Linked DNA regions of Parazoarcus communis. The protein of the gene in region 2 interacts with the protein of the main gene of each other region in a pairwise test. Links are inferred from orthologs where the notes say so. Each region holds a gene or a part of one and is shown on either strand. Other genes may lie near its edges.

What was found. The genes of interacting proteins can lie anywhere in the genome.
Region 1: the proteins of CEW87_RS17530 (region 2) and CEW87_RS15215 interact in binary tests that used the Escherichia coli proteins (3 or more experiments, as listed by UniProt). The link is inferred for Parazoarcus communis from one-to-one orthologs.

Annotation. Positions count from the first base shown.
Region 1 is NZ_CP022188.1:3,321,918-3,327,246, reverse strand. Bases 2,298-5,213 are described here. They hold CEW87_RS15215 (P-II family nitrogen regulator), read right to left. Parts: upstream 3,967-5,213; coding sequence 3,628-3,966; downstream 2,298-3,627. Other genes in these bases: CEW87_RS15210 (NAD+ synthase), read right to left, coding at 4,015-5,213; CEW87_RS15220 (Smr/MutS family protein), read left to right, coding at 2,538-3,593; trxB (thioredoxin-disulfide reductase), read left to right, coding at 2,298-2,515. In the rest of the region: CEW87_RS15230 (IS5 family transposase), read left to right, coding at 1-1,044; more of trxB, read left to right, coding at 1,562-2,297; more of CEW87_RS15210, read right to left, coding at 5,214-5,329. UniProt on the Escherichia coli protein: P-II indirectly controls the transcription of the glutamine synthetase gene (glnA). P-II prevents NR-II-catalyzed conversion of NR-I to NR-I-phosphate, the transcriptional activator of GlnA. When P-II is uridylylated to P-II-UMP, these events are reversed.
Region 2 is NZ_CP022188.1:3,834,684-3,838,881, reverse strand. Bases 1,051-4,198 are described here. They hold CEW87_RS17530 ([protein-PII] uridylyltransferase), read right to left. Parts: upstream 3,838-4,198; coding sequence 1,264-3,837; downstream 1,051-1,263. Other genes in these bases: map (type I methionyl aminopeptidase), read right to left, coding at 3,862-4,198; CEW87_RS17535 (TIGR00645 family protein), read left to right, coding at 1,051-1,196. Outside these bases: CEW87_RS17540 (S-methyl-5'-thioinosine phosphorylase), read left to right, coding at 1-626; more of CEW87_RS17535, read left to right, coding at 687-1,050.

The sequences.
Region 1 (5,329 bases), 510 kb from region 2 along the record:
GTCAATATCGAAGACCGCATTGACCGGGATCATCCGTTGCGCCGGATCAAAACGCTGGCCGATATGGTTCTGCGCACGATGTCGCCGCAATTCGATGCGTTGTATGCCGATGGTGGCCGCCCGTCGATTGCACCGGAACGCTTGTTGCGGGCGTCGCTGTTGCAATGTCTGTTTTCGATTCGCTCGGAGCGTGCGCTGGTCGAGCATATCGATTTCAACATGATGTTCCGGTGGTTCGTCGGCATGACGCTGGACGAGCCGGTCTGGGATCACTCGACGTTCAGCGCCAATCGCGAGCGGCTCCTCAAGGAGAGCGTGATGCGCGAGTTCTTCGGTGGCGTGGTGGCGATCGCCGAATGGGCCGAGCTGGTGTCGGACGAGCATTTCAGTGTCGACGGCTCGCTGTTGCGGGCGTGGGCCTCGCACAAGAGCATGATGGCCCGGGACGGCTCCGACGAGCCGCCCGGACCGGATCAGGGACGCAACCCCGAGGTGGACTTTCGCGGCAAGAAGCGCTCGAACAAGACGCACGTCTCGCGCACCGACCCGCAGGCCCTGCTCGCCAGCAAGGGCGGCGGCGTGGCGTACCTGAGCTACACCACGCATGCGTTGGCCGAGAATCGTCACGGTCTGATCGTCGATGTCCACACTACGACCGCCACCGGAACCGCTGAGCGTGAGGCGGCGTTGGTGATGGCCAGGCGCAGCATCAAGCCCGGCAATTCGGCGCACAAGCCGACGCTGGCGGCCGACCGGGGGTACGACACCGCCGAGTTCATCGCCGCGCTCGAGCCGCTGGGCATTGCCCCGCATGTCGCGGCCAAGGTCAAGGGCAGCGCCGTGCCCAATGAGGTGAAGTCGTCCCCCGGTTACGCGGTCAGCCTGCGCCGACGCAAGATGATCGAAGAGGCCTTTGGCTGGGCGAAGGATATCGGCACGCTGCGCCATGCGATGGCGCGTGGGCTGGATCGAATCCGTGCGCATGCGTTGCTCAATTTCTCGGCTTATAACCTGACGAGATTGGGCAATCTGCTGGCGCCGTAATTCGCGGGCGCCCTGGCGCCCTGCGGATGGGAAACGTTGTAGTCGAAAAACCATGTCTTTGCGGCGACAGGAGCGCTGCTGATTTGCGGTAGCACAATCGACGGAAAAGTCAGCTTGAATCGGCATGATCACGGGGAAAGCGGGCGATTTTCAAAGTCGATTTTTCCCAGGGGACTGGAAACCGAAGGTGAACCCGAGATTTTCAACACCCTGTTAAGTGCGGTAATTGAAACTGAGGTAGCTTGACTCATGAAGTCTCCGTCTGGCGGGCGTTCGAGCAGCAACGAGCGTCTGAATTTATATGATGGGCGAGAGTATAAACGAATGGGTGACTGCGCTGCTCAACATGGGCCGCGAGGCCACACGTGCTTTCACATCACCCTGTGCCAGTCCGCTCCATCCGCTGCCTTCCACGCACCGGTCTTCCATTGGCGGGGGCTATCGACTCGATTGATCTGAGCGCTGCGGCCGGTCAGCTATAATTCGCGCCATTGCCAACACGCTGGAACGCTACACCATGACCACCAAGCATGCCCGCCTGCTCATTCTCGGCTCCGGACCCGCAGGCTACACTGCGGCCGTCTACGCGGCCCGAGCCAACCTCAACCCGGTCATGATCACCGGCCTCGCCCAGGGCGGACAGCTGATGACGACCACCGAGGTAGACAACTGGCCGGCGGACGCAGACGGCGTAATGGGGCCCGACCTGATGTCGCGCTTCCAGAAGCACGCCGAGCGCTTCAACACCGAGATGATTTTCGACCACATCCACACGGCGAAGCTGACCGAGCGCCCGTTCAGGCTCATCGGCGACTCCGGCGAGTACACCTGCGACGCGCTGATCATCTCCACCGGCGCCACCGCAAAGTATCTTGGCCTGCCGTCGGAAGAAAAGTTCGCCGGTCGCGGGGTGTCTGCCTGCGCAACCTGCGACGGTTTCTTCTACCGCAATCAGGACGTGGCCGTGGTCGGCGGCGGCAACACCGCCGTTGAGGAAGCGCTCTACCTCTCCAACATCGCCAAGAAGGTCACCGTGGTCCATCGCCGCGAGAAGTTCCGCGCCGAGAAGATCATGATCGACAAGATGATGGAAAAGGTTGCAGCCGGCAAAATCGAACTCGTACTCGACTCCACCCTTGACGAAGTGCTCGGCGACAATTCCGGCGTGACCGGAATGCGGGTGAAGAACGTGAACACCGGCGAGACGCGCGACGTGGCGCTGCAAGGCGTGTTCATCGCCATCGGCCACAAGCCCAACACCGACATTTTCGAGGGTCAGATCGAGATGGAGGGCGGCTACATCGTCACCGAAGGCGGTCGCAACGGCAACGCAACCCAGACCAGCATCAAGGGCATCTTCGCCGCGGGTGACGTACAGGATCACATCTACCGTCAGGCCGTAACCTCGGCCGGCACCGGCTGCATGGCTGCGCTCGACGCCGAGCGTTACCTCGACGCGCTGGGACACTGAGCCCGCCTCGTAAGCCCCCCCAATGGCACGCAAACCAAGCCCTGCATCCACCAATGCCAACAAGGCGGATGCAGGAAAAAGCGCAGACAACCCGTTCAAAGCCTTGTCGGCCCTGAGGGGGCGCACTGCGTCGGTTGGCGCGCCAGCGGGAACTCCAAAAAAGAAGGCGCCGGCACCCGACTCAACAGCGCTGGGGGAGGTCGACGCCGACGATCTCGAGCTCTTTCGACGCTCGCAGACTGGCGTAGCGCCGCTGGCCAGGCAGGACCGCGCCGAAATCGACACTCCTCGCCCTGCCCCGGTTCCGCGCAGCAAGACGCCAGAGACGGCACCCGAACCTGCCCCCTCGCGCAAGACCGGCGACCCTTTATTCGCAGCGTATGCCGACGTCACGCCGATTGCCGACAGTGGCAGGGTCGTCCTCGGACAGGCGCCGAGTCGCCGCGTATACACGTCGGATCAGCCCGCGACCACAGACAAGGCCAGTCTTGCTCCCGGCGAAATGCCACCTGTCGTGCTGCCGCCTGACGCCGACCTGTCCGATCCTTCCAAGCTGTTCCGCCTCGCAGCACGCGGCGCGCAGCAGATCGACGACCGCAATCGGGTCGAATTACCGACAAACGCCCCTGCCCCGGCACCACTCAAGCGCGAAGCGGACGAGCGCGAGGCCTTGAGCGAATCGCTCTCCGCCCCGCTGACCTTTGAAGACCGCCTGGATATGGGCGATGAGGCCGCCTTCCTTCGACCCGGCCTGCCCAGGCGCGTGCTGACCGATCTGCGCCGCGGGCGCTGGGTGCTCCAGGGCGAACTCGACCTGCATGGTCTGACCCGTGACGAAGCACGCGATGCGCTCGCCCACTTTCTGGCGCACAGCCTGCAACAGGGCCGGCGCTGCATTCGGGTGATACATGGAAAGGGACTGGGCTCACCCGGACGGGTGTCCATTCTCAAACAACTCTCGCGCGGCTGGCTCGCTCAGCGCGAAGAGATTCTCGCCTTCTGCCAGGCGGGGCCGCACGATGGCGGCGGCGGAGCCCTGCTGGTGCTGATGAGGGCACCGAACGCAGCCCGTCGCTGAACAACCCCGGCAACCCGTGCCGGGGCAAGCCCGATCAGATGGCAGCTTCGTCGGTTTCACCGGTGCGGATGCGCACCACTTGCTCAACCGAGGACACAAAGATCTTGCCGTCGCCGATCTTGCCGGTCTGCGCAGCCTTGATGATGGCCTCAACGGTCTGTTCGACCAGGTCGTTGCCGATCACGATCTCGACTTTGATCTTGGGCAGGAAGTCGACGACATACTCGGCGCCACGATAGAGCTCGGTATGGCCCTTCTGGCGACCAAAGCCCTTCACCTCGGTCACGGTCAGGCCGGTAATGCCCACTTCGGACAAGGCCTCACGGACTTCGTCGAGTTTGAACGGCTTGATGATCGCTTCGATTTTCTTCATCTCATTCTCCTGGTTGGCGCCACGGCAACGGCCATGACGCATACGCGCTCAATATTCGTCCTGATAGCGCGATGTTATCGGATAACGCCAATCCCTGCCGAAACCACGCTGCGTTACGCGGATGCCGACCGGGGATTGGCGGCGTTTGTACTCGTTGCGTTTGAGCATGCCCACGGTGCGACGCACGTCCGCTTCAGGATAGCCCGCCGCGATGATTTCCCGGGGCGACTCGTCGCGCTCCATGTAGGCCTCGATGATGGCATCGAGCACCTCGTATTCAGGCAAGCTGTCCTGGTCGGTCTGATCCGGCTTCAGCTCGGCCGATGGCGGACGATCGATGATGTTCTGCGGAATCACCTCACCCACCGAATTACGCCAGTTCGACAAACGATAGACCAGCGTCTTGTAAATGTCCTTGAGCACCGCGAAGCCACCCGCCATATCGCCGTAAAGGGTTGCGTAGCCGGTTGCCATTTCGCTCTTGTTACCGGTGGTCAGCACGATGGCACCGGTCTTGTTCGACAGCGCCATCAGGATCATGCCCCGAATCCGGCTCTGCAGGTTCTCCTCGGTCGTATCGGCCGGCAAGCCTTCGAACTGCGGTGCAAGCAGCGCCTCGAAGCCCTTCATCACCGATTCGATCGGAATCTCGTCATAGCGCACCCCAAGCCGGCGCACCATCTCGCGCGAGTCGTCTAGACTCATCTGCGCGGTGTAGGGCGAAGCCATCATCACCGCACGCACACGGTCTGCGCCCAGCGCATCGACCGCAATCGCGAGCGTGAGCGCCGAGTCGATACCGCCCGACAACCCAATGATCACGCCCGGAAAACCGTTCTTGCCGAGATAGTCCCGAACGCCCACGCGCAGCGCTTCGTACACCTCGGCCTCCGTCCCCGGCCGCTCGCAGCGGATATCCGACACCCAGCGTCCGTCGCGCAAGGCCAGGATATCGACCCGCTCCTCGAATGCGCTGGCCTGATAGGCGAGCGCGCCGTCGCCATCAAGCGCGAAAGAGCCACCGTCGAACACGAGTTCGTCCTGCCCACCCACCATGTTGCAATACAGCACCGGCAGCCCGGTTTCGCTTACCCGTTCGCGCAGGACTTCATGGCGCAGCGCCTGCTTGTTGACATGGTAAGGCGAGGCATTGAGCGACAGCAGCACCTCGGCCCCCGCCGCACGCGCAGCGTCCGCTGGCCCCGGCGCCCAGACGTCCGCACAGATATTGATCCCCAGCTTCACGCCCTTCAGGCTGAACACACAGGCATCCGAACCCGCCTCGAAATAGCGCAGCTCGTCAAAGACTTCGTAATTGGGCAGAAGATGCTTGTGATAGGTCGCGACGATCTCGCCATCCTTG
Region 2 (4,198 bases):
GCGCCCTGTGCAATACGCCTGTCGTGTTTCTTGCGCGGCACGGCTATGGCCACACGATTCCGCCGCACCAGGTTAACTATCGGGCGAACATCTGGGCGCTCAAGGAGGCGAAGGCCAGTGCGATCGTGTCGGTCGCTTCGGTCGGCGGCATTCGTGACGATTACGCGCCCGGCGCGCTGGTCATTCCGGATCAGGTCATCGATTACACATGGGGCCGCAAGAGCACGTATTTCGACAGCGTCGACAAGCCCGTTCGCCACATTGATTTCACGCGTCCCTATGACGAGGCCTTGCGTCAGCGCCTGCTGGCAGCCGCCGCCTCAGCCGGTGAGGCCGTATTTGATGGCGGGGTCTATGCGACCACCCAGGGGCCGCGGCTCGAGACCGCAGCCGAGATCAATCGGCTTGAGCGTGACGGCGCCGACCTGGTCGGCATGACGGGCATGCCGGAGGCAGCGCTCGCGCGTGAGCTCGACGTGCCGTATGCGGCGATCAACGTCGTGGTGAACTGTGCTGCAGGGCGTTCGTCGAGCGAGCAGGGCATTCATTTCGACGATATCGAAGTCGTTCTGCAGGCTGCGATGGTGCGGGTGCACAATCTGCTGGAGCATATCTGCAAGGACTGAGCGCGGTGTAATGCTGCGCTGCTACAATCCATCGCTGTTCAATTCGCGTTGCGGAAACCCATGAAACGAATCGAAAACGCTTTCGAGCATCTGCTGTTTTCCAGTCGCTGGCTGATGGCACCGGTCTACTTCGGGCTGGTGCTGGCCATGGTTGTATTGCTGATCAAGTTCACCAAGGAAGTGTTTGGGATCTTCGGCAGCATCATGACGGCCACGGGTGGCGATTTGATCATCGGGGTGCTGTCGCTGGTGGACATCGCACTGATCATGAATCTGCTGATCATCATCATGTTCAGCGGTTACGAGAACTTCGTCTCCAAGATGGACGACCTGCACAGCCATCGAGACCGTCCGGACTGGATGGGGCACATCGGTTTCTCCGATCTCAAGATCAAGCTCATCGGCTCGATCGTTGCCATTTCCGGAATCGAGTTGCTCAAGGCCTTCATGAACGTCCAGAATCTGAGTGACCGCGAGCTTGGATGGATGGTCGGCATCCACATCACCTTCCTGTTTTCGGGTGTGCTGTACGCGCTGATGGATCGCCTGCACGGCAGCAAGGGGCACTGAACGGTCACCCGGAATACCAACGTCCGCAGGCAATCGGGGCGGCTCGCAAGAGCCGCCCCGATTGCGTTTACACCTGCAGTCTGTCGATGAGTTCCTGTTCGATCCGCAAGACTCGGGCGTCCTGAGACAGACCCCCTCCGGTAAGAAGGAAGGTGTCTTCGACGCGTTCGCCAAGCGTTGCAATCTTTGCGGTTTCGACGCTGATCCCGTGCTTTGCCAGAATCTCCGCGACGTCGTACAGCAGGCCGGGACGATCCGATGCGGTGAGCGACAGGATGTGGTGGCGCCCGGCCTCGTCGGCGCGAAGGCTGACCTTGGGGGTGACCGGAAAGTGTCTGACCTGGCGCGACACGCGTCCGCTTGCAGGGCGCTGCGGCTCGTCGTGGTTCACCAGCAGGATGCTGAGTTCGTGCTCGATGAGGGCGACGATGTCGCGATAGCTCGCACTACGACCGCTGTCCTGCAGCATGAAGCTGTCCAGTGCATAACCGTGACGGGTCGTATGCACCTTGGCGTCAAGAATGGTGAAGCCGAGCCGGCCGAAAAAGCCGGTAAGGCGAACGAAGAGATCCTTCTGGTCGCGGGCGAAGACCATGACCTGGACACCGTCCTCTTCGTCTGAAACGCGTGCCTTTACGACGGGTTCTGCCGAGCTGGGACGGAAGTAGAGCACCCTGGTGTGCCAGGCAATTTCTTCGGGCGAATGGCGCATGAAGTACACCGCATCCAGTTGTGCCCACAGTGCATCTTCCACGCCTTGGCGCAGGCCGTGGTAGCGCAGCAGGTGGCTCGCATTCTCCTGGCGGTCGTCAAGTCCCAGGGCTTGCTGCGGCGTCGCGCCACGCAGCAGGCGCTGGGTGGCAAAGAAGAGGTCTTCCAGGAGTTTGCCCTTCCAGCCGTTCCATACCTTGGGGCTGGTGCCCCGGATGTCTGCGTGCGTCAGCAGATAGAGTGCCGTCAGTCTGCGCTCGTCGCCGACCGTGGTTGCAAAGCCGTGAATCACATCCGGGTCAGAAGTGTCTTCCTTTTGCGCGACATGAGACATGGTGAGATGGTGCTGAACCAGCCAGACGACCAGTTCGGCGTCATCCTTGTCGATGCCGTGATCACGACAGAAATCACGCGCGTCGGTCATGCCGAGCTTGGAGTGATCGCCGCCACGGCCCTTTGCGATATCGTGGAAGAGGGCTGCGATGTAGAGCAGCCAGTAGCGATCGAAACCGAGGATGAGCCGGGTCATCAGCGGGTATTCATGCGCATGCTCGCCCATGCTGAAACGGCGGACGTTGCGCAGGACCATGAGGATGTGCTGATCGACCGTGTAGGCGTGAAACAGGTCGTGCTGCATCTGGCACAGAATCTTGCGCCACGGCGGCAGGTAGCGCGACATGATGCCGTACTGGTTCATCTGCCTGAAGGCGTGAACGACGCCGCGCTTCTGGGTCACGATCTCCATGAAGAGGGCGCGATTCTTCGGATCTGCTCGAAACGCGGCGTTAACGCGCTTGCGATTGAGCCATACCGCGCGCAGCGTCCGCGCCGTCATGCCCTTCAGTTCGGAGCGCTGCTCCAGGAGCAGGAAGCATTCAAGCAGGGCTGAAGGCGTGCGCTCGAAAACATTGTCATTGCGGATGTCCAGCAGTTCGCGAACGGCCTGGAAGCGGCTGTTGATGACGATCGCGGGCGAATTGCGGTCGGGAAAGATCTCGGTGCCGTAGTTCTGCAGCAGGATGCCGTTGATCTGGGTGACCGTCTTCGCCGTAAGGTAATAGCGCTGCATCAGGATTTCGGAGGCACGCTTTGCGGCAGTGGCCTCGATGCCCATGATGTGGGCCAGTCTTTCCTGATGATCGAACAGCAGCCTGTCCTCGGCGCGGCCCGCGAGGTAGTGCAGGCGGATCCGCACGTGCTGAAGGAAGCGCTCGACGCTGCGCAGGTCGCTTGCCTCCTCGCCGGTGATCAGGCGGCGGCGGGCAAGTTCGCGCCAGTTCCGGCCCAGTCCCGCCGCGCGGGAGATCCACCCCAGCATCTGCAGGTCGCGCAAGCCGCCGGGACTCTCCTTGCAGTTGGGCTCAAGTTCGTAGGGTGTGTCGTGGTAACGAGCGTAGCGCTGCTCCTGTTCGAGTTGCTTGGCCTTGAAGAAGGCGCGAACGTCGAGCTGTTCGCGATAACGTTCGGTAAAATCCTTGAACAGGACGGCATTGCCCATGATCAGGCGTGCCTCGAGCAGCGTGGTCTGCACCGTGATGTCGCCAAGCGAAGCGTCGAGGCATTCTTCTATGGTGCGCACGCTATGCCCGATATCCAGGCCAACGTCCCACAGCGCCCCAACCAGCATCGACAGCTGAGACTGCAGGGCTTCGTCAGGCGGTTCGGGCAGGAGAATCAGCAGATCGACGTCCGAGCAGGGGAAGAGCTCGCCCCGGCCGTAACCGCCCACCGCGACCAGCGCAACGCTGGCCGGAATGCCGCTGGCTTTCCACAGCCTCCCGACCGTGCCGTCTACGAGTTTCGATCGGCCATGAAGCAGCTGCGCCGTAAGCGGATGCGCTTCATAGGCGGTTCGCAGGTTTGCGTGTCCGTCGATCAGGTGCTGGCGTTCGTCGTTGATGGCTTGCTGCAGTGGATCGCTTGAGGTCAAGATTGTCTTTCCTGCTGAGCGCCCTCAGGCGAAACGGTCTGCAACGAGTGCAGGTGGCGGGGGGCAGTTGGCCGACAGTGTGAGCACTTCGACGCCGGTCTCGGTCACCACGATGGTGTGTTCCCACTGTGCGGACAGGCTGCGATCCTTGGTGACAATGGTCCAGCCGTCAGGCAGTTCGGAAATCGCGGCCTTGCCGGCGTTGATCATTGGCTCGATGGTGAAGATCATCCCCGCTTCGAGCTCGACGCCGGTTCCCGGCTTGCCGTAGTGCAATACCTGAGGTTCTTCGTGGAACTTGAGTCCGATTCCGTGCCCGCAGAATTCGCGCACGACGGAAAAGCCACTGCCTTCCGCGTGA